Linked DNA regions of Sporocytophaga myxococcoides. The protein of the gene in region 2 binds, or shares a complex with, the protein of the main gene of each other region. Links are inferred from orthologs where the notes say so. Each region holds a gene or a part of one and is shown on either strand. Other genes may lie near its edges.

The links.
Region 1: the proteins of metK (region 2) and groL are in contact, whole or in part, in a cryo-EM structure (PDB 8P4O), measured with the Escherichia coli proteins. The link is inferred for Sporocytophaga myxococcoides from one-to-one orthologs.

The regions. Positions count from the first base shown.
Region 1 is NZ_BBLT01000001.1:342,115-353,286, forward strand. Bases 911-3,874 are described here. They hold groL (chaperonin GroEL), read right to left. Parts: upstream 3,227-3,874; coding sequence 1,595-3,226; downstream 911-1,594. Other genes in these bases: MYP_RS01490 (hypothetical protein), read right to left, coding at 1,113-1,487; MYP_RS01500 (co-chaperone GroES), read right to left, coding at 3,284-3,565; MYP_RS01505 (hypothetical protein), read left to right, coding at 3,822-3,874. In the rest of the region: MYP_RS01485 (POT family MFS transporter), read left to right, coding at 1-835; more of MYP_RS01505, read left to right, coding at 3,875-4,538; preprotein translocase subunit SecG, read right to left, coding at 4,627-4,983; MYP_RS24665 (hypothetical protein), read right to left, coding at 4,990-6,204; MYP_RS01520 (LptE family protein), read right to left, coding at 6,228-6,773; MYP_RS01525 (sigma-54 interaction domain-containing protein), read right to left, coding at 6,809-8,080; tRNA (N6-isopentenyl adenosine(37)-C2)-methylthiotransferase MiaB, read right to left, coding at 8,098-9,555; MYP_RS01535 (L,D-transpeptidase family protein), read right to left, coding at 9,643-11,172.
Region 2 is NZ_BBLT01000014.1:76,947-88,097, reverse strand. What follows is about bases 4,791-7,733. They hold metK (methionine adenosyltransferase), read right to left. Parts: upstream 6,930-7,733; coding sequence 5,652-6,929; downstream 4,791-5,651. Other genes in these bases: MYP_RS23500 (SAM-dependent methyltransferase), read right to left, coding at 7,015-7,733; MYP_RS23510 (HU family DNA-binding protein), read left to right, coding at 5,292-5,564; MYP_RS23515 (PD40 domain-containing protein), read left to right, coding at 4,791-4,928. Also shown: type IX secretion system sortase PorU, read right to left, coding at 1-431; MYP_RS23520 (NAD(P)/FAD-dependent oxidoreductase), read left to right, coding at 731-1,786; more of MYP_RS23515, read left to right, coding at 1,800-4,790; more of MYP_RS23500, read right to left, coding at 7,734-7,743; MYP_RS23495 (DUF2905 family protein), read left to right, coding at 7,782-8,009; MYP_RS23490 (alpha/beta fold hydrolase), read right to left, coding at 8,001-8,765; MYP_RS23485 (pyridoxine 5'-phosphate synthase), read right to left, coding at 8,769-9,482; MYP_RS23480 (GatB/YqeY domain-containing protein), read left to right, coding at 9,560-10,012; MYP_RS23475 (CvpA family protein), read left to right, coding at 10,022-10,552; MYP_RS23470 (anthranilate synthase component II), read left to right, coding at 10,549-11,121. UniProt on the Escherichia coli protein: Catalyzes the formation of S-adenosylmethionine (AdoMet) from methionine and ATP.

The DNA.
Region 1 (11,172 bases), on a different replicon or contig from region 2:
TTTGAGGAAATTTGGACCTTCTATAGCCTTTGGTGTTCCCGGGGCTTTAATGCTTTTAGCTACTGTTATATTTTGGTTAGGTAGATCAAAATACGCAGTTATCCCTCCTGTTGGTTGGAAAAAATATAAAGAAGAAATACTTAGCAAGGAAGGAATGAACGCAATGGGAGGACTAGTGGTAATATACCTTTTTATTGCAGTCTTCTGGTCATTGTATGAACAGACAGGTTCTTCATGGGTAATTCAAGCAATGAATCCTCATATGATTAAGTCATTTGATCTATTTGGATATTATCAATTTGAAATCCTTCCTGATCAGGTTCAGGCCTTAAACCCGATTTTTGTCCTTATTCTGGTGCCTCTATTTGACCTTGTTGTTTATCCTTTTCTAGGAAGATTCTTTAAACTTACATCATTAAGAAAAATTACAATTGGAATGTTTATATGCGCCTCTTCATTTGCCATAGTTGCTTTCATGGAAACAAGCCTTTATGCAGGAAAGGATATTTCAATTTTATGGCAGTGTTTCGCGTATTTGATACTTACAATATCAGAAGTAATGATTTACGGAACTGGGTTGGAGTTTTCATATACTCAAGCTCCCAATAATATGAAATCTCTTATTATGGGCTTTTTTCTTCTTTCGGTTTCTTTGGGAAGTTTGTTTACAGCTTTGATAAACTGGTTCATTCAAAATCCGGATAAAACATCCAAACTGGCAGGACCGGCATATTTCTGGTTTTTTAGTGGTTTGATGTTAATAACTGCCATTGTATTTATTTTTGTAGCCCTTAAGTATAAAGAGCGATCTTATGTGCGCAAGGCAGTTGCTTAAATCCTTGAAGTTTTTTTAATTTTCTGATAATGATTTGTTTACATACTCTTTCTAGATTTGCAATTAATAAATCAAACTGGAAAGAGTATGAGTATGAAGTTTTTAAAATCGACTTTGCCCGACTTTGATCTTCTGACAATGTTGATGGTTATAGGAGCAGCTATTCTACTTAGTTTAAGATCACTTTAAACTTCAGATAGCTTTAAGAAAAAGATAATTTGTTACCTTAATTTGGAATAAGATAAGCAGATTATTTATGATTATTTTCAGAGGTTTCTTATTTGCAGTTATTTATTACCTTCCGGATATATCTGAACATGATATATTCTTCACTTTCCTCATCTTTTAGATGAACAGCGTCTTCTAAATCTACTATAACTCTGTTTTTTATGAATTCTGTGCGGAGAAATTTGGAGACATTCTCCCTGATATAAGCCCTTTTTTCTTCTTCCGTATGAGAAAGAAATTCTATATAGACCTCTTTTACAAGCTTTAAGCCTCTTTCAGGGCTTAGATTTTTAAGAAGAGTGAAACATGAAAGGTTGTTCAACTCTTTTTGGGATACGATACAATCACAGTCCGCAATGCTTAAATGCAAATAAGCAAGGAAATGTTCGTAAACCCAATTCATCGTCACATTTTGATGAACCATAAACTTAAAAGGTTAACATGGCAAATTTAATCCTTTTATAAATAACAAAAAAATACCTCTGTTAATTTAACAGAGGCATTTTTATTATTGTTTTGGTAAAGAGGGTATTACATCATTCCGCCCATTCCGCCGCCCATGTGAGGCATTGCAGGAGCAGCTTTATCTTCCGGCTGATCTGCAACAACACACTCAGTAGTAAGAAGAAGAGCAGCAATTGAAGCAGCGTTCTCAAGAGCTAATCTTGTAACTTTGGTTGGGTCAAGGATACCAGCAGCAAACATGTTTTCATATCTGTCATCACGTGCATTGTATCCATAATCACCTTGTCCTTCTTTTACTTTCTGAACGATTACAGAACCTTCAAGACCTGCGTTGAATACGATAGTTCTTAATGGAGCTTCGATTGCAGTTCTGATAATTTGTACACCTGTAATCTGATCTTCGTGAGATAGTTTTAAATTATCAAGTGCTGCACTAGCTCTGATAAGAGCTACACCACCACCAGGGATAACGCCTTCTTCAACAGCAGCTCTTGTTGCATGTAATGCATCATCAACTCTGTCTTTTTTCTCTTTCATTTCAACTTCAGTAGCGGCACCTACATAAAGGATAGCTACACCACCTGAAAGCTTAGCAAGTCTTTCCTGAAGTTTTTCTTTATCATAGTCAGATGTAGTAGATTCGATCTGAGCTTTGATTTGATTAACTCTTGCTTTGATTTCTTCTTTTTGACCTGCACCGTTAACAATTGTAGTATTGTCTTTGTCAACAATGATTTTTTCAGCAGTACCTAAGAAATCAAGAGTAGCGTTGTCTAGTTTGAATCCTCTTTCTTCAGAGATTACAGTTCCACCTGTTAATGCCGCGATATCCTCAAGCATTGCTTTTCTTCTGTCTCCAAATCCTGGAGCTTTTACAGCAGCAATTTTCAACGCACCTCTGATCTTGTTTACAACAAGAGTAGCAAGAGCTTCTCCATCAAGATCCTCAGCAATAATCAACAATGGTTTTCCTGTTTGAACTACTTGTTCCAATACTGGAAGCAATTCTTTCATTGAAGAGATCTTCTTGTCATAGATAAGGATGAAAGGATTGTCAAGATCAGCTTCCATTTTATCTGCATTGGTTACAAAGTAAGGAGAAAGGTATCCTCTGTCGAATTGCATACCTTCAACGATCTTTACTTCTGTCTCAGTACCTTTAGCTTCTTCTACAGTGATAACTCCGTCTTTGCCAACTTTATCCATAGCATTGGCAATCATTTTACCAATTTCCTCATCGTTGTTGGCAGAGATGGTAGCAACCTGAGCTACTTCCTGAGAGCTTTCGATTTTTTTAGATTGTTTTTTCAGATCAGCAACGATAGCTTCTACAGCTTTGTCGATACCTCTTTTAAGATCCATTGGGTTTGCACCTGCTGCTACGTTTTTAATACCAGCGTTGAAAATTGCCTGAGCAAGCACAGTAGCAGTAGTAGTACCATCACCAGCAGCATCAGCTGTTTTAGATGCAACTTCTTTTACAAGTTGTGCACCCATATTTTCGATTGGTTCTTTTAATTCAATGTCTTTAGCAACAGAAACACCATCTTTGGTAACTGTTGGAGCACCGAATTTTTTGTCAAGGATTACATTTCTTCCTTTTGGTCCTAATGTCACCTTTACAGCGTCAGCCAATGCATCTACACCTTTTTTCAGTTTTTCTCTGGCTTCTGTATCGAAAAATATATTTTTTGCCATGGTATTTTTAATTTTTTTTGGTTTTTGTAATTGATTTGCTTTTAGACAATTAAGTTGTTAAAGAACTGCGAAAATATCAGCTTCGCGCATCATAAGATACTCTTTGCCATCTATGGTGATCTCAGTGCCTGAATATTTACCATAAAGAACAGTATCTCCTACTTTTACAGTCAGAGGCTCATCTTTTTTTCCTGTTCCGATAGCAACTACAGATCCTCTTTGAGGTTTTTCTTTAGCTGTATCAGGAATAATGATACCAGAAGCTGTTTTTTCTTCAGCAGGAGCAGGTTGGATTAAAACTCTGTCTGCTAGTGGCTTGATGCTTAAGTTGTTACTCATTTTGTTAAAGCGTTTAATTTTATACGTTTAAAAGTTATTTAATTTCTTGGATACTGCCAGCTCTGCATTTCCTGTGCCAGAGGTAAAAAGCTGAACATTTGTCAGTGAGTGGTGAGGCATTTAAACAGAGATCTGCCTTTTTTGTTTTAAGAACTGTCATTTTTTCATTTGTTTTTTTGAGGAGAATTGGATAAATTATTTAAAAGCTAACAAAATGGCATTCTAACCGTATAATTAGTATAACTTTTTTGGGATTATGAAAGAGTTAAATAAAAACTGGCTGACAGAAGGACTTATAGATTTTGAGTATAAAAAATATATGCTCCTCGCTTACCTGCAAGATGTGAAGGGAAGCTTTAATGAAAAAAAACTTTATCCGTTTCTTTCTGATCTGCTTTTTCACTATCAAAATCTCCTGCGTTTAAAGGAAAATAAACAGCTTCTGAAAGAACATTTTCCAAAGCAAATTTCCAGTGCTGATTTTGAAAAGCTTGAAATCATTTATGAAGAATTGGTAAATGATGACAAGATTATGAGGGAATTGGAGGAAATCGTAATGTTTGCATTGCCTAAGCTTAAGGATCAGTTGGTGGAGGGGAAGGAGATTTATGAAGAGATTGAAGACATGCTGTCAATAAGTCCGATAGGATTGTCTCCTCTTAATTTGGATGCAGGATACCTTTTGTTTCACACCAATAACAGGAGCGAAACCCGGGTCTATGAATATCAGGTTACATTATTTCAAACTGCTGAAGCCAAATACAGAGGTATTCATACTCATTTTGTCGAAAATATCAGTAAGACAATAGGGAATACATATGAAAATATTAAACTGGAGTTGATTAAAAAGTATAAAAAGTTGCCCAATCCCGCTACTTTTCTTGTTAATTCAAAATTTAGCTATCCCTTTGAAGAAACTGTAATGCCAATTACCAAGAGATTGTTGGTTAAAAAACTTTATTCAGAAATTTAATTAAAGTGATTAGACCCAATGAATGTATATAAATAAAAAAGCCTCTAAATCAGAGGCTTTTTTATTTATATACTTTTTTATATTAACATTATTGAGCCGAATCATTTGTTGCAGGAACTTTTTCCTGACCTTCACCCGGCGCTTTAGGCATTAATTTATTTCCTTCCTGAGCTCTTTCCACATTCACGCTGTTAATGCCTCCATCATTTTCTTCTATATTGTTTTTATAAAGAAGATTGACGCCAAGACAAAGAACAACCAGGCCTATTGCAAACCCCCAGGTTAATTTTTCAAGCAAATCCCCAGTTTTTTTAACTCCCATAAATTGAGTAGAACCACCTGCAAAGTTTCCGGAAAGCCCACCACCTTTAGAATTTTGTGCAAGTACCAGAACAACAAGGAAAAAACAGGCTATAAATATTAAAACCGTGATAAAGATTTCCATTATAAATTATTTTTCGTTTTTTAATTCATTAATAAGGCCTGCAAAGTAAGTACTTTTTTCAGGATTTTTCAAACTTAATTGTGTGTAAATATCAATGGCTTTCTGAATTTTACCTTGTTTTATTAAAATTTTAGCAAAATTTTCAGATACCAATCCTTTAGATTCTACACCCGACTTCGCGGAAAGGTCTTCCTGTTCCTCGGCAATAGTTCTAGGATTTAAAGGGGGAATGGTAGGATCTTCTTTTATAAATTTATCTATTATATTCTCAATTTGCTTTTTATCAAGTTGTTTTCTCCCTCTTTCCAGGAATTCAAGATATTGTAGGTGCAAATCAGCATCTTTATTGCTGATTTCCTCATTATCAATATTCTTCTCAATGATCTTTTTCTCCAGAAAAGCGTTTTTCTCTTCTTCTTTCTTTAAAAAAATTTCAACCTTTTCCCAAGGGAATTTTTCAATGTTGATTTTGTTTTTTCCTTTAAATGCCTCTTTCTTCGATAGTTCTTCCAGGATTTTGTCTTCGGGGAAAGCGTACTTTTTTTCAGGCATTATAGCCGATGAGGCAGATGGAGAAGGAGTTTCTCCCTTTGCATTAGTATCAGGTGTATTATCTCTGGCCGCTTCTTCTTTCAGTTTTCTTAAATTCTGCAGATTTTTCTGCAGGTCTTCGAAAAACTCTTTTGAGTTGGTAATGACCTTGCCTGTAGGGATTGAAAATTTTTCAGGTTCAGGCGAAGTTTCGTCTTCAATTTGAGGATGAATTTGATTTTCATTCTGAACTGAAGTTTCGTTACTTTTATGAGATTCAGAAATTACCTTGTTATTTTCCTCTTCAGGAATGTTAATCGCATCCTGGGCTGTTTCGCTAATGGCAATGTTTTCTTCTTCGATTTCTTCAATAAGTACTTTTTCTTCAAGAAGATTTTCAGGCGCCGGTGCCTGAATTACAGGAGCGAAAGATTTATTATCTGATTTAAAAGAGTACCTGGAATGATGAATTATCTTTTTTAGGTTTTTCCTGTCAAAAGAATAGGCCGCTGCTTTTCTGATTCTTTTTTCAGCAAGCATATTGTCTGTTTCATAGGAAGCCTTGGCAAACAGGATATGAGCTGCCTGGCAGTAAGGAAATATTTTCACGACTTCTTCCAGATCTTTAAGATCTGTAGAAGAAACTTCCGTGGAGTTTGTGATTAAATCTATGAAACGTTGCTTATTCAATATTTATCCGGGTGTTTTAAATTTTACCAGTTGGAAGTGGTTTTTGTAAAGATATCCAATACTATCTGGTCCAGCATCTTATTAACTAATGATCCTTCTACCTGTGATAACGTCTGATTGGCAGGAAAGTCGCCACTTGTAGGAGGGCTGGTGAAGACATTGGTGAAACTGGCTTTTTCATCCAATGTATTAATAAATTTTACTTCAATTTTTATAACCAATCTGTTGATTCCTGCAATTTCATTTGACTGAACACCAACTGGTGTAACGTTATAACCAACGATTCGTCCTTCCAGTTGCCAGTCTCCATTGCTTTTTACTAAAACAAGATTAGAGTTTTGCTGATAATAGCTTCTTAATTTTTCGGTGAAACTTTGAGAAAGATTAGGAGGGCCATTACCTGCGTCATTTGGAAAATTCAGGATAGAAATATTTTTGACTTCCGGAGGAATTCTTCCATCAGTAAAGGAATATACACCACATCCTGTAAGAAAAGAAAGAATCAAAACCAGCATAAGAGCTTTGATGCTTAATCTGAACAGATTTATGGCAGAGGAAAATTTATTCATGATACTATATTCAAAATTCTTTTATTAAATCAAAATTATTCTTCGATTTCATACTGCTTTAATTTCCTGTACAGTGTACGTTCGGAAATGCCAAGGTCACGTGCAGCATTTTTTCTTTTATTATGATTTCTTTTAAGTGCCTTTAAAATCATTTCTTTTTCCTTGTCTTCAAGTGAAAGAGATTCTTCTTCCGGCTCTTGTATTGCATCCTCTATTTTTTCAATTTCAATTGGAGCATGGTCATGTATGTGCTCTTCTGTAGTAGGAGGTAGCAGAAATTTAGCCTGGCGTTGTTCTCTGGGATAGACCTCTTCGGTAATACCAGTAAAGAGATCAGGATGATCTTTGATCATTTGTGAACCATAATTTTCATTTTGAAGAAGTTCAAAAACCAGTTTTTTTAACTCTGTCATGTCTTTCTTCATGTCAAAGAGAATTTTATACAAAATATCTCTTTCTGAAAAATCATCTGTTTTATTCTTGTCTTTATTGTAAACGGCAGGAATACCACTGTGAGGCTCAGGTAGGTATTTTAATAAAGTTTCTTTAGTGATATCTCTGTTAGTTTCAAGAACGGAAATCTGCTCTACTATATTTTTAAGCTGACGAATATTACCAGGAAAGCGAAAATTATTAAGTGCAACCTTTGCTTCATCATTGAGTCTGATTGGCTGCACTTTATATTTATCGGCAAAATCTGAAGCAAATTTTCTAAATAGTAACTCTTTATCGCCTTCACGATCCCTTAATGGAGGTACGAAGATAGGTACCGTATTCAGTCTGTAATAAAGGTCTTCCCGAAACTTTCTTTTCTCCACAGCCTCAAACAGGTCTACGTTGGTTGCAGCTACTACTCTTACATTAGTCTTTTGTACTTTGGAAGAGCCAACTTTTATAAATTCTCCGTTTTCAAGTACTCTTAGTAGTCTGGCTTGTGTGCCCACAGGCATTTCACCGATTTCATCCAAAAAAATTGTACCACCGTTGGTCACCTCGAAATATCCCTTTCTCGCCTCATGAGCTCCGGTAAAAGAGCCTTTCTCATGACCAAATAGTTCTGAATCTATGGTTCCTTCGGGAATTGCTCCACAATTGATGGCAATAAATTGTCCATGTTTGCGTGCGCTTAAGGAATGTATTATTTTAGAAAAGGATTCTTTTCCGCTTCCACTTTCTCCGGTGATTAAAACAGTCATGTCGGTGGGTGCAACCTGAATAGCAACCTGTATCGCATGATTTAAAACAGGAGCATTACCAATAATCCCAAATCTTTGTTTTACGCTTTGTATTTCTTCATTCAGATTCACGGATCCTCCCTTCGATTTTAATTACTGATTTTTGTTGAAGAGGGAATTATTTCTATAATTTCCCCAAAAAGAGTGGCAAGTGAACAGTCTGTTACAAGGACGTTCACGTAATCACCCATTTTGCAGTCTCCTTTAGGAAACACCACAACTGTATTTTCAGAATTCCTGCCTTTATATTCCAGATTTGATTTTTTTGATTCTCCTTCCACGAGCACTTTGTGTACTTTACCCAGAGCTTCTTTGTTTCTATATAAAGAATGTTCTTGCTGCAGGTTGATTACCTCATTAAGACGCCTCATTTTAGTCTCTTCCGGAATATCATCGGCATACTTTTTCTGAGCAAGAGTACCCGGCCTTTCAGAGTATGCAAACATATAAGCAAAATGAAACTTTACTTCTTCCATGAGGGATAATGTTTCCTGATGTTCCTCTTCTGTCTCTGTGCAGAAGCCCGTAATCATATCAGATGATATGCCACAGTCTTCTCCAATGATATTTCTGATGGCTTTTACTCTGTCAAGGTACCATTCTCTGGTGTAAGTACGGTTCATTAGGTCAAGTACTCTGCTGTTACCGCTCTGAACAGGCAGGTGTATGTAGTTACAGATGTTTTCATACTTTTTGATTGTATAAAGTACTTCATCTGTAATATCTTTGGGGTGTGAAGTTGAAAATCTGACTCTCAGATCAGGGCTGATAAGCGCTACTTTTTCAAGTAACTGAGCAAAGTTTACCTTTTCACTTCCATCCTCAGACTGCCATTTGTAAGAATCTACATTCTGACCAAGAAGGGTAACTTCTTTATACCCTTGTTCTACAAGTTCTATAGTTTCTTTTATTATAGAATGAGGGTCTCTGCTGCGTTCACGTCCCCTTGTAAAGGGAACGACACAAAATGAACACATGTTGTCGCAGCCCCGCATAATGGAAACGAATGCACTGACGCCATTTGAATTTAACCTTACAGGACTGATATCCGCATAAGTTTCTTCTTTTGATAAAAAGACATTAACAGCTTTATTACCTTCATCTGCCTCGGCCATTAAATTTGGAAGATCTCTATAAGCATCTGGTCCTATTACCAGATCAACAATTTTTTCTTCTTCCAGGAATTTAGCTTTTAACCTTTCCGCCATGCATCCTAATACTCCGATTGTCAGAGATCGCTTTCTTTTTTTCAAAGCATTGAATTGGGCAAGACGGTTTCTTACCTTTTGTTCAGCATTTTCTCTGATCGAACAGGTATTTATAAAGATCACATCAGCAAGTTCCATGCTGTTGGTTGTATCAAAACCATTTTTATGCATAATAGAAGTTACAATTTCGCTGTCAGAGAAATTCATCTGGCAGCCGTAGCTTTCTATATATAATTTTCTTTTATTACCTGTATTTTGTTCAAGGCTAATTCTAGGTAAATCACAGGCGGCTTTTTCCTCTGCTGTCATTGATTCCTTATGATTGATCCTGTCTTCCATTTTTATAAATTCTTTTTGCAAAGATAAGAAATTTATTCCAAACTGACAGATTGGCAGATTTATTATTTATTAATCTGAAAATCAGTATTAAAAGTTCAATTCATCTATAAGTTTCTGATCCAGACCATAAATATCTTTTCGGAAATGGACATTTTCGTTGCTATCCATCCAGGTCGTGAAGTATACAATGTAAACAGGTACTTTTTTCTTGAGTTTCATATATACTTCCTTATCCATTTCGAGGAGTTTGTTAATTTCTTTCTCTTTCCACATGCCTTGTTTTTCTAGAAGGTATTGAGCCAGTTTCATCGGTTCTTCCAGACGAATGCAACCATGACTAAATCCTCTTTCCTTCTGTGTGAAAAGGTGTTTTGCTGGCGTGTCGTGAAGGTAAACGTCGAAAGTATTAGGGAATAAGAATTTCACCTTACCAAGAGGATTTTCAGGTCCTGGAGTTTGTATAAAGGTTAAATTGAAGTTTTGTTCATTGATCGAATGCCATATTATGCTATCTGGATGAATAGGGGTATTTAGTTTATTGCTCATAAATACCTGCATATTGTTTCTGGTTAGATATGCGGGATCTTTTTTCTGCAACGGAAGTAATTCTTTAACCGCAATACTTTTTGGTACATTCCAGGAAGGATTAAATACCAGAAACTGAATTTCATTTGAAAATATTGGTGTATGTGATAATGTCTTTCCTACAATGACATTCATTTGCCATGCGTGTTTATTTTCTTCATATACATGTAGTGCAAATTCTGGAATATTTATGGCGAGATACAAATCACTTCCTTTTTCCGGTAGCCATCTCCATCTTTCCATATTGGCTGAAATTTGTAAAATTCTTTTTTCAACCGGAATATTCAATTCATCTATAGTGTAAGAGTCCAAAATACCTGTAGTTTCAAGGCCGTGGCAGAACTGGAATTTTTTTAAAGCAAATACCAGAGTTGAGTCAAAATAATTGCTTGTATCAGCTTTTAATACTTTGCTTTCGAATGCAAGACGATAGCGTAGTTGTTTTATGATTGAAGAAGTATCGCCGGGTTTAATTTTATAAGTGCTCTTGGTAATATTACCCCAGCCCCCTTGACGAGCTATTTTTCTGTATTGAATAAGGGTTTCCTTTAGTAGTTTGTATTGTCTATGCAAAGGATGAAATTTAGATGCAGAAAAAGTGCTGTCCAGCTCTGCTTTGAGAATGGACATAAGGAGTTCTCTTTCGTTTATTGTTTTTTTTGTGATAAACCAATCGTACTTTTCGGGATTATTAATACCTGCCCAGATCTTCCGTGCATATTTAAAAAAAGTTATGGAAAGGAATATGTCAAACTCTTCTCTTGCCTTAATGTGTTCAGGGAGTATAGACTTCTGGTAGTCAGAAAGCTGAATATAATGATGCCAGATATCATTGGTAGGAAAGCATTCCATAGAAAATCCTTCTTCATCAATATTCTTAATCATATTGATTACGTAGTTTGCCTGAGGAATGAATTTTCCTTTATATGACCATGCAAGTTTGTAATTTCTATTTTTATAAAAAGTAAGTATATCTTCTCTCCAGATGGTATCTTCGGGCTGATTTTGAAAATAAAGATTTATTAGATTCTC
Region 2 (11,151 bases):
TTATAGCTATATGAAAATGCTCTTAGCTTTAAGTATGAATCTGCAGTAGTCAGGATAGGAACAACGAAAATATCACTTACTGGTTTGCCTTTGAAATAACTTATGGAAATAAAAGGAGCAAATCCTTCTTTAGCCGCTTCTCTTATGAGCTTCGCTGTCTCAGCATCTACTATTTCTGTAGAGTCAGCAAAAATTTCTATTTCTTCTACTACTTCATCATAGATTCGGATGTGATAGGAGGGAAGAAAACCATGAATTTCGAGATGATTTGCGGAAAGAAAGTCAGGAACTTTTATATCATGATCTTTAGTCTGCAATGTAATGGGGTTTCCCCATTGTATACTTATTCCTGAATTTGAGTTAACATTTTGAGCAAAAACCTTGAAAGAATCTACTAGTAAAAGGATTAAAAGTAGTTGAATGAATTTCATTATTTTAAAAATTGAGTGAACAATAAAAACATCTGGAAAAGTCAGACGATCTTGTAAACGGACTTATCTGAAACTTATTATTTTTTTAAAAAATAGATGTTAAATCTAAAGGAAGCTATAGAAGAGAGTTTGTAAGTACTATGAGTGAGAGAATACTAAATGTAGCATAAAACCGTTAGAATCTGGGTTTCAGATTTATTCACAGATTTGATTTTGGATAAAAAATGTCTGATATTTTTCACCGATAAAATTGAGATTGCAAATGTCAATTTTCCTGATAAATGTATTTAAATTACCGAATGATTTATGATTATATTATAGTAGGACAAGGCATTGCTGGCTCCGTTTTGGGATATACATTAATAAAAAAAGGTCTTAAAACTCTCATTATCGACGGAGGGGAAAATAACTCATCAAAAGTAGCGGCAGGAATTTTTAATCCGATTACGGGTAAGAGGATGGTTAAGACCTGGAAAGCAGAGCAATTGTTCCCGTTTTTGAATGAATTTTACCCTGAAATGGAGAAAGATCTCGAAGCAAAGTTTTTTTATCCATTGCCTATTTTCAGGCCATTTGGCTCTATTGAAGAACAAAATCATTGGGTAAGTAATTCTGATGAAGCATATAATAAATTTTCAAGGGTGGTTACCTCATCAGATGATTTTCCTATTAATAAAAACAAACATTTTGGCGGTCTAAGTCTTTTTAAAGGAGGTTATGTAGATACAGTAACATTGCTTTCAGCAGCACTCAGATATTTTGATAAAAGGGAAAGCATTATCAGTGAAAAGTTCAGTTGCTCTGACCTGGTATTTGAAAATGAAGGTATAAGGTGGGGAAATTACAAGGCAAGAAAAGTTATTTTCGCTGAAGGTTATCTGAATCAATTTAACCCCTATTTTAATTGGATCCCATATATCCCTGTGAAAGGGGAGGTTTTAACTTTAAAAACTCACTTCCCTTTGAAACAGATTATAAGCAAAGGAGTATTTGTAGTTCCGTTGTATAATGGAAATTTAAAGGCTGGGTCTACATATGATTGGAAAGACTTGACAGATGAGGTTACCCAAAAGGCCAGAGAGGAAATTGAAAATAAATTGAAAGATCTTGTAAGTTTTGATTTTGAATATGTAAGACAGGAAGCAGGAATTCGGCCATCTACGAGTGACCGAAGACCAATATTAGGATTACATCCCCAATACCCACAACTGGCAATATTTAACGGTTTAGGTACAAAGGGAATAAGTTTGGCACCATATTTTGCAGAGCAATTATTTTCTTTTTTAGAAGAAAATAAATCTCTGGATAATGAAGTTAATATATCTAGGTTTGAATCATTCTTTCACCGCCATTGATGGCTAATATATTATGCGTTTTATTTATATCTGGTTCCTCTCATTGTTTTTTGTATCAAATGCTTATTCTCAGGCTTACATAGATCAGTTTGGCAAAAACAGAATCCAATATAAAAGTTTTAAATGGAGGGTTTTTACAACTCATAACTTTGAAATCTTCTATAACGAGGGAGATATGGAGCTTGCTCAGAGTGCTGGAAGGTATGCTGAGGAAGAATTGGAAAGAGTTATTGAGCTTATTGGTTTTACTCCATATGACAGAATTAGGATGATTGTTTATGCTTCTCCTCAGAAGAGTGAGCAAAGTAATATTGGATTGGGAGAGGATCTTGTGGTTGTTGGTGGTAATACAAGCTTTGTGAAATCTAGAATTGAAGTATCTTACAAAGGAAGCCAGGTAGATTTTAAAAAGGAAATTACATATGGCATTACAAAAATACTTCTGAATGTAATGATGTATGGAGGAAGCCTTAAAGATGTAGTACAGAGTTCATATTTGCTAAGCTTGCCGGAGTGGTATATTAGAGGACTTGCAGCTTACGTTGCTTATGGTAATTCTCCATATATGAATTCTCATGTGAGAGGTGCACTTGAGAAAAAAAAATATAAAGTGCCAGCGGCCCTGACTGGAAGAGAAGCTGAACTTGCCGGTCACGGTATCTGGAATTATATTGTTGAAAAATACGGTCTTTATACTGTACCTAATCTTCTAAACCTTACTCGTATTGTAAGAAACGAAGAGGCCGCCATTGAGAGTACGCTTGGAATTCCTTATTCAATTTTTTTAGCCGAATTCAGAAATTTTTACTTGGGTATAAATAACAATCTGAAAAAAGAGTACAAAGAACCTCAGGATGATAAATATTTAAGATTAAATTCCTCTAAAAAGAATGCTTTAAGTGCAGTAAAGGTTAATTCTAAGGGGAATAGAATGGCGTTTGTGAAGTTTCAGGATGGAAAATATAAGTTATTTGCGGTTGAGATAACAGACAAAGGGAAACAGGAATCAAGTACTATAAGAAAGGGGGGGACCAGAAGTGCGCAACGCGATTTTGATGTACATAATCCCACATTTACCTGGAAGTCAGATGATGAACTTGCTTTTATCTATACCAAAAGCGACAAAACGTATTTGGAAATTCACAACCTGAAAACCAGAGATAAGGTAAAAAAGAAGATTACTTATTTCAAACATGTTTTTGATTTTGCTTTTTCAGAGGATGGAACAGCGATAATATTCAGTGCAGATAAAGATGGGCAAACAGATTTGTTTTTAATGGATAATGCCCGTGGAGGAATGAAGCAAATAACTAATGACATCTTTGATGACCTGTCTCCTTCATTCTATGGGACAACTAAAGAAATAATATTTGCCTCGAACAGAAGTTCCGATACACTGATACTGCCTAAAAAGGAAATTTATAAGCCCTTAGAGCAATATTCGTTATTTAAGTACAATGGGAGTAATAAATTAGTAAGACTTACTAATGATATCAATGTAATGCAGCCAGTATTTGTAAAATCTTCAAATTCAGTTTTGTTTATCTCAGACAATGATAAGATTGATAATTTATACGGCCTGAACTTAACCGATAAAAAGTTATCCAGAAAATCAGCTTTTTTATATAATATTAAATCATTCCATATATCAAGTGCTAACAATAATCTGGTTACTATAAACAGGGTTGGAGGAAAAGAAAGAGCTTACTTTTTTCCTCATTATAACCTTGATTCAGTTTTTACAAGACTAGAGCCTTCTACAAGAATTGATGAGAAAACTGACGATAACATTACAAGATCTGAGAAGCAGGAGTTTGAATACAATTCGAAAGAAAAAGTTAAAGAAATAAATTTAGATGATTTCAGATTTGAGTCCGAACTGAAAGATACTATTAATAAAGGAAGGGTTGCGGAAATTCCATTAAGGCCAGAACTTGCCGATACTAATAAAAATCAATTGCAGAAAAGAACATCTTTTCTTGGGCCATATCCATATAGAAACTTTTTTGGCATTGATAATGTCATTTCAACAATACTAATTGATCCATTAAGAGGACTGGGCATATTACTTGAAGGCCAAATGTCAGATGTTCTTGGCAATCATAGAATAAACGTTGGAGCTTTTGGGGTTGCTGATTTAAAAACTAATAATATATTCGGAGAATATATTTATCTGAAGAAGAGAATTGACCTCAAAGTCAGGTATGATAGAAAAAATTTGTTTGCCTCAAATGAGTCGACGTCTTCTCAGATTTATACTTTGAATAAATTAACATTTACTGAATCATATCCTTTCTCTGTCTATTCCAGATTAAGTGTAAGTCCGTTTGCGGCTTTTACGAGAAGAGCTGTTACTGAAACGACTTCTAAGGATATTACCCAAGGATATCAGGGACTTAATCTCAGCTTTGTTTTTGATAACACCATAAAGCTAGGTTTGAATATGATTGAGGGAACAAGGTTTATTCTTAGTGCAGAGCAGTATGTAGCTAATGGGACTTCTTCGAACAATTTTGGTAAAATTAACCTTGATCTGAGAAGGTATCAGAGAATTTATAAAGAAATTGTTCTGGCAGCGCGTGTTGCTGGTGGATCATTCACTGGTAATGCAAAGAAAAACTTTTTACTTGGTGGAATGGACAACTGGTTGTTTAATTCAACTGACAATTCATCACCTAACAGTCCTTTAGCTATATCTCAGTTTAAAAATAACTCTGATTTACTTTTCATTGAATATGCAATGCCAATGAGAGGTTTTATTTATAATTCACAGTTTGGTTCACGTTATGTGCTGATGAATGCTGAGTTAAGAATACCATTCAGAGCTATATACAGACAGCCAATATCTTCTTCATTTTTAAGAAATTTTCAGTTAGTAGCATTTACAGATGCTGGATCAGCCTGGACAGGTGATACACCTTTTAGTAAAAATAATAGCATTAACACTACAATTGCCGGAGGAAACGGAAACCCTTTTACGGCTCAGGTTAGAAACTATGTGAATCCATTCCTGGTGGGCTATGGACTTGGAGCCAGAACTTTATTATTGGGATACTATGTAAAAGTAGATGTAGCTTGGGGAATTAAAAATAATGTAGTTCAGTCTCCACTATTGTATTTTACTTTTGGATATGATTTTTAATATCCGGATATATGATTTTATAGCATTTATACTGTTCATTTAATAATACTACTTTTTCGCCATAAAGCACTACTAATGAGTGCTTTATGGCGATTTTTGTTTGTTCGGAGTAATTCTACTTAAGGCTTTTTAAATTCTCCCTGGATTCCTTTGTGGATAAGGAATTCAAGTTTTCCACAACCTGTAACCCTGTTTCGACGTATGTTTTCATTTTTATATTACCTGTATACCCTATGAATACTGCACATTAAATGAAAAAAGTTATCAACATTTTGATATATTTTTGTGTAAAACTATTGTACAATACTGGAATTCATATAATTTTGAGATAAGATTTTAAACACAAGTTAAATTTTTAAAAAAATGAACAAAGCAGAATTAATCGACGCAATCGCAGCTGAGTCAAAACTTACTAAAGCTGATTCAAAAAGAGCACTAGATGCATTCCTAAATGCAGCTTCTAAAACTCTAAAAAAAGGAGATAAAGTTATCATCATTGGATTTGGTACTTTCTCTGTAGCTAAAAGAGCAGCAAGAACTGGTAGAAACCCACAAACTGGTAAAACTATTCAGATCAAAGCTAAGAAAGTTGTAAAATTCAAAGCAGGTGCTGATCTAGCTAAAAAAGTAAAATAAATAATTAAAAAAGCTTAAGGTAAAAAATACAGGCTTTATTAATTTGAATTTAAATAAGAAGGGCTCCAATTAGGAGCCCTTCTTATTTTACTTGATTTTGAATTCTTTCTTTACAGCTTCTACATGATCAAGTTTTTCCCACGTAAAGAATTCAACTTTTTTATTAACGATTTTCTTTATCTCTGTTTTCTTCTTGCCATCATCTTTCACCTCCACATAAGAAAGCTCGACTTCTTTTGTAAATGGCTCTCTTCCCATATGTCCGTATGCTGCAGTTTCAGAGAAGATAGGGTTTTTAAGGCCTAATCTTTCAACGATTGCTTTTGGTCTCATATCAAAAACATTTAATACTTTAGAAGCAATCTGTGCATCGGTCATGTTTACTTTTGCAGTTCCGTATGTATTTACAGTTAAAGAAACCGGTTTTGAAACTCCTATTGCATAAGCCACCTGAACAAGAATTTCCTCAGCAACTCCTGCAGCAACAAGATTTTTAGCAATGTGCCTTGCTGCATACGCAGCACTTCTATCAACTTTAGAAGGATCTTTTCCTGAGAATGCTCCACCACCATGTGCACCCTTACCTCCGTAAGTATCAACAATAATTTTTCTTCCTGTCAATCCTGAATCTCCGTGAGGGCCGCCAATTACGAATTTACCGGTTGGGTTTATGTGGAAGATTGTTTTACTGTCTATAAGTTTTTTCGGAATTACAGAAGGTATTACTTCATTAATCATGTCATTTTTGATCAATTTTAACATATCAGCATCTTTACCGAAATCATCGTGCTGAGTAGAAATGACTATGGTATGAACTCTTTTGGGCTTCCCATTATCACCATACTCAATGGTTACCTGAGATTTTGCATCAGGACGCAGGTAAGTCATTTTCTTACCTTTTTTTCTGATCTCCGCAAGTTTTTTTACCAGTCTGTGGGAAAAAGCCAAAGCCATAGGCATATATTCCGGTGTTTCTGTCGTAGCATAGCCAAACATCATTCCCTGATCACCCGCTCCCTGATCTTTGTCAAGACCTTCGCCTTCATTAACACCTTGCGCTATATCTGGAGATTGCTGGTGAAGCGCTGTAAGTATACCGCAAGAGTCTGCTTCAAACATGTACTCTGCTTTGGTATACCCAATTTTCTTAATAGTATCTCTTATAATATTCTGAGTGTCAATAGTAGCCTTTGTAGTAACTTCACCGGCAACTACAACTAATCCTGTAGTAACCATCGTTTCACAAGCAACTCTTGAATGTGGGTCCTGCGCGAGGATTGCGTCAAGGATTGCGTCTGAAATCTGATCAGCAACCTTATCAGGGTGACCTTCCGACACAGATTCTGAGGTAAATAGGTATGACATTATTTTTTAGGTTTAAAGGTATCTTTTTAAGAATAACTAATAATCAAAGTTAAATTAAAATCCATTAACACAAAAAACTTAAAGTTCAGTTTCTTCCGAAAAACAGAAATACGGCAGGTCTTTTATTAAGATCTGGCAAGTTTCCTTTCCACTCTCCAAGATTTTTTGTCTTGATGTATTGCTGAGGCCCAGTAATGTCACATGCTATACAAAGTTGTGTTTCCGGATTTCCATGGGCAATTACATCTTCTAAAAATTTATTATTTCGGTAAGGTGTTTCTATGACTATTTGTGTTGCTCTTTTCTCCCAGGCTTCGCGTTCAAGAGCTTTAAAAGACCTAATTTTTTGCTCTTTATCAATTGGAAGATACCCTTTAAAACAAAAGTACTGGCCATTAAATCCTGATGCCATCAATGCCATAAATATTGAAGATGGACCAGGAAGTGGAACTATGTTCCATTTTTTTTTATGCGCAATTGAGACTGCCAAGGCACCTGGATCAGCTATTCCCGGGCAACCAGCTTCAGATAATACGCCGATATTTTTCCCTGAAGGTATGGTATCAAATAATTTCACCGCCTCTTCTTTAGTGGTATCTTTATCAAGTTGATAAAAAATAAGATCTTCTATTTTTCGCCCTGTTTTGAGTTCACTTATATATCTTCTTGCTGTTTTGATGTTTTCCGCAAAATAATAATCAGTTTCTTTAATAACCTCCAATATTGCCGGAGCCATCATCTGAAGAGCAGTACCTTCTGCCAGTATCGAGGGAATCAGATATAATTTTGAAATTTCAGATTTGGGAATCGACATTGTATTTATATTTGTTAATCAATTAAACTGGTGAAATAATGAGTGACTTTCAAGGATTAGGGAAAGGGTTGATTATTGGTGGTTTTATATTTATCGTAATTGGATTGATTTTATTGTTTTCTGATAAAATACCACTACTTGGCAAACTCCCGGGAGATATTGCTATTAAAGGAAAAAACTGGTCATTCTATTTTCCTCTGGCAACAAGCATTTTACTTAGTATCCTTATTTCGTTAGTCCTGTTTGTTATTCGAAAACTATTCTGAATCAAACTCAAGAATGAGGTTGATAAATTCTATAGGTTTTTCAGCATGAATCCAATGACTTGCCCCCTCAATTGTTTTTATAGTAGAATTGGGGAAAATTCTTTTAATAATTGGCTCATCGGTTTCTTTTATATAATCACTCTTGCCTCCTCTGACAAAGAGAGTCGGCGTGTTAATCACTTCTGAATCATTAATTCCTGCACCTACAAATTCAATCTGTTTAGTGATTACGCTTAGATTTATTTTCCATTTGAAATGTCCATCTTCATCCCTGCCAAGATTTTTTAAAAGAAATTGTCTTGTAGACAAATCTTTTATGTGTGCTGCTAACTGATTATCAGCATCTGTCCTACTTTCAATTGTTTCAAGATTGACGCTGTTCAATCCAGCTAATATGGTCTGGTGATGAGGTGCATAATATCTCGGTGCAATATCAGAAACAACTAGTTTTCTTACCAATTCAGGATATTTCTGAGCTATTTTCATACTAGCCTTTCCTCCCATGGAATGGCCTACTATAAATGCATCCTGAAGAGCATGATCTTCTATAAATTCTTTGATGTCATCGGCAATTACATCATAATTCATTATGTCACTCCAGGGAGAGTTTCCGTGATTTCGTTCATCTATAACATATACATGATATTTTTTTGCCAATTCTTTAGCTACGGAAAATAAATTGTCAGAAGATCCAAAGAGCCCATGCAATAGAATCAAAGGCTTTCCGGTACCTAAATCTTTATAATATAATTTCATTCTTTAGTTTAATTCTTTAAGGTACATTTGAATTGTATTCTCCAGGCCAAAATAAAGGGCATCGCAAATGAGTGCGTGCCCTATTGAAACTTCATCAAGGTTAGGGATATTATCTTTTAAATATTTTAAATTTTTAAGGTCAAGATCATGTCCGGCATTGAGCCCTAGCCCAAGAGAAGCAGCTTTTTTAGCTGCGATAATATATTCAGAAATAGCCTGATCCTTATTCATTAAAAAGTTTTTAGCATAAGGTTCGGTGTAAAGTTCCACTCTGTCTGCCCCAGCTTCTGCAGCCCCTTCAACCATTTGTTCTACCGGATCTACAAAGAGACTTACTCTTATGCCCTCTTCTTTAAAATCACGGATTACATCTCTTAAAAAGTCTTTATATTTTAACGTATTCCAGCCTGCATTGCTTGTTATAGCCCCCGGAGGATCAGGTACAAGCGTTACCTGATGGGGCTTTATTTCTTTTACAAGATCAATGAATTTTCCTTCAGGATTGCCTTCAATATTAAATTCTGTTTTAATCACTGCCTTTAAAGCATAAACATCTGCATATTTGATATGTCTTTCGTCTGGTCGTGGGTGAACTGTTATTCCTTGAGCCCCAAATCTTTCACAATCCAAAGCCACTTGAATCAAATCGGGGTTATTACCTCCTCTGGAATTTCTCAATGTGGCTATTTTATTTACATTAACACTTAATCGGGTCATTGTTTTTTCTTTTTCTGAAAAATAATTTGACTATTTTTGATGACAAATAAATCCAATATTCTATTAAATTTCAAAACATGAGTTTAAAAGAAAAAATCGATGCTGATATAAAATCAGCAATGCTAGCAAAAAACAAAGATGAATTGCGTGCATTAAGAAGTATAAAATCTCTTATTTTACTTGCAGAAACTGATAAAGGGGCTCAGGGAGAGGTTTCTGCGGATGCTGAAATTAAGCTTTTGACAAAGGCAGCCAAACAAAGAAAAGAATCAGCAGAAGTTTATGCTGGACAAGGAAGGGCAGATTTAGAGAAAATTGAGCTTGATGAATTAGCTGTAATTGAAAAATATTTGCCTAAACAGCTTTCTGAAGATGAAATAGCAGCAAAACTTAAAGAAATAATTGCAGAAGTTGGCGCTAAAGGCCCTGGAGATATGGGAAAAGTTATGGGTGCTGCAACTAAGGCTTTTGCAGGAACAGCAGATAATAAGGTTGTTTCAGCATTAGTCAAATCATTGTTGAGTCAATAGGGAATAAAAGTGGAAATCTTTGATATAGTAGTTATTCTGATTCTTGCACTTGGAGGATATGCAGGATATAAAAAAGGACTGTTATTGGAAGTAGTTACTTTCCTCGCATTTATAATTGCGGTGTTATCTGCATTTAAACTTCTCAAAGAAGGAATGAATTGGTTGCAGCCGTATATGAAAGATTTCCCTCAAATGCTTCCTTATGTTACATTCACGTTAATCTTTTTGTTGGTTTTTATCGGAATATACTTTTTGGGAAAATTCTTAAAATCAATATTAGATTATACTCTGCTTGGGGTATTTGATAGTGCAGCAGGGGCATTTGTTGGTGTATTAAAAACCGCTTTCATAATTAGTCTGTTCATTTGGTTGACAAGCGCAGCCAAGCTAGAGTTTATTTCTAAATATGGACAAAAATCATTTGCTTATCCTGTGCTAGCTTCTTTTGCCCCGAATACCATCCATTTTGTAAGCTATATTATACCTTTTCAGGATATTTTTCCAGCTTTGAAAAAGATACTTGAAAACCAAAAGGCTTGATAGTACTAATTGATAATTTAGATTCGTATACATATAATCTTCTTCATCTTTTTCAAAAGCAGGGTGTAGCTTGTAGATGCTTGCGGATAGATGAAATTGAAAATCTTGAAATCCTGAATTCTTTTTCGGGAATTGTCTTGTCTCCCGGTCCTGGAAATCCCAAAGATCAACAACTGCTTCTTTCTGTCATTGAAAAATACTGGATGCACAAGCCAATATTAGGAATATGCCTTGGGCATCAGGCAATCGGATATTTTTTTGGTGCACAAATAATGAAAATGGATAAGCCTATGCATGGTAAGATTTCATTAATAAAAGTGAAGCATAAGGATAAAATGTTTGAAAATATTGATGATGAGTTTAATGTAGTTCGATATCATTCTTTAATTCTGGGGAAATTGCCACCTATGCTTAAAGTTTTGGCGGAATCAAAAAATGAAGAAATTATGGCAATTGGTCATAAAAATTACCCGATTTATGGGTTACAGTTTCATCCGGAGGCAGTTTTATCTGAAAATGGTGAAAAAATTATTCAAAACTGGCTTAGTTTATCCTTTTCGATAAAGTAATATTTCAAACTTTGTTTTAATTTGCACGTT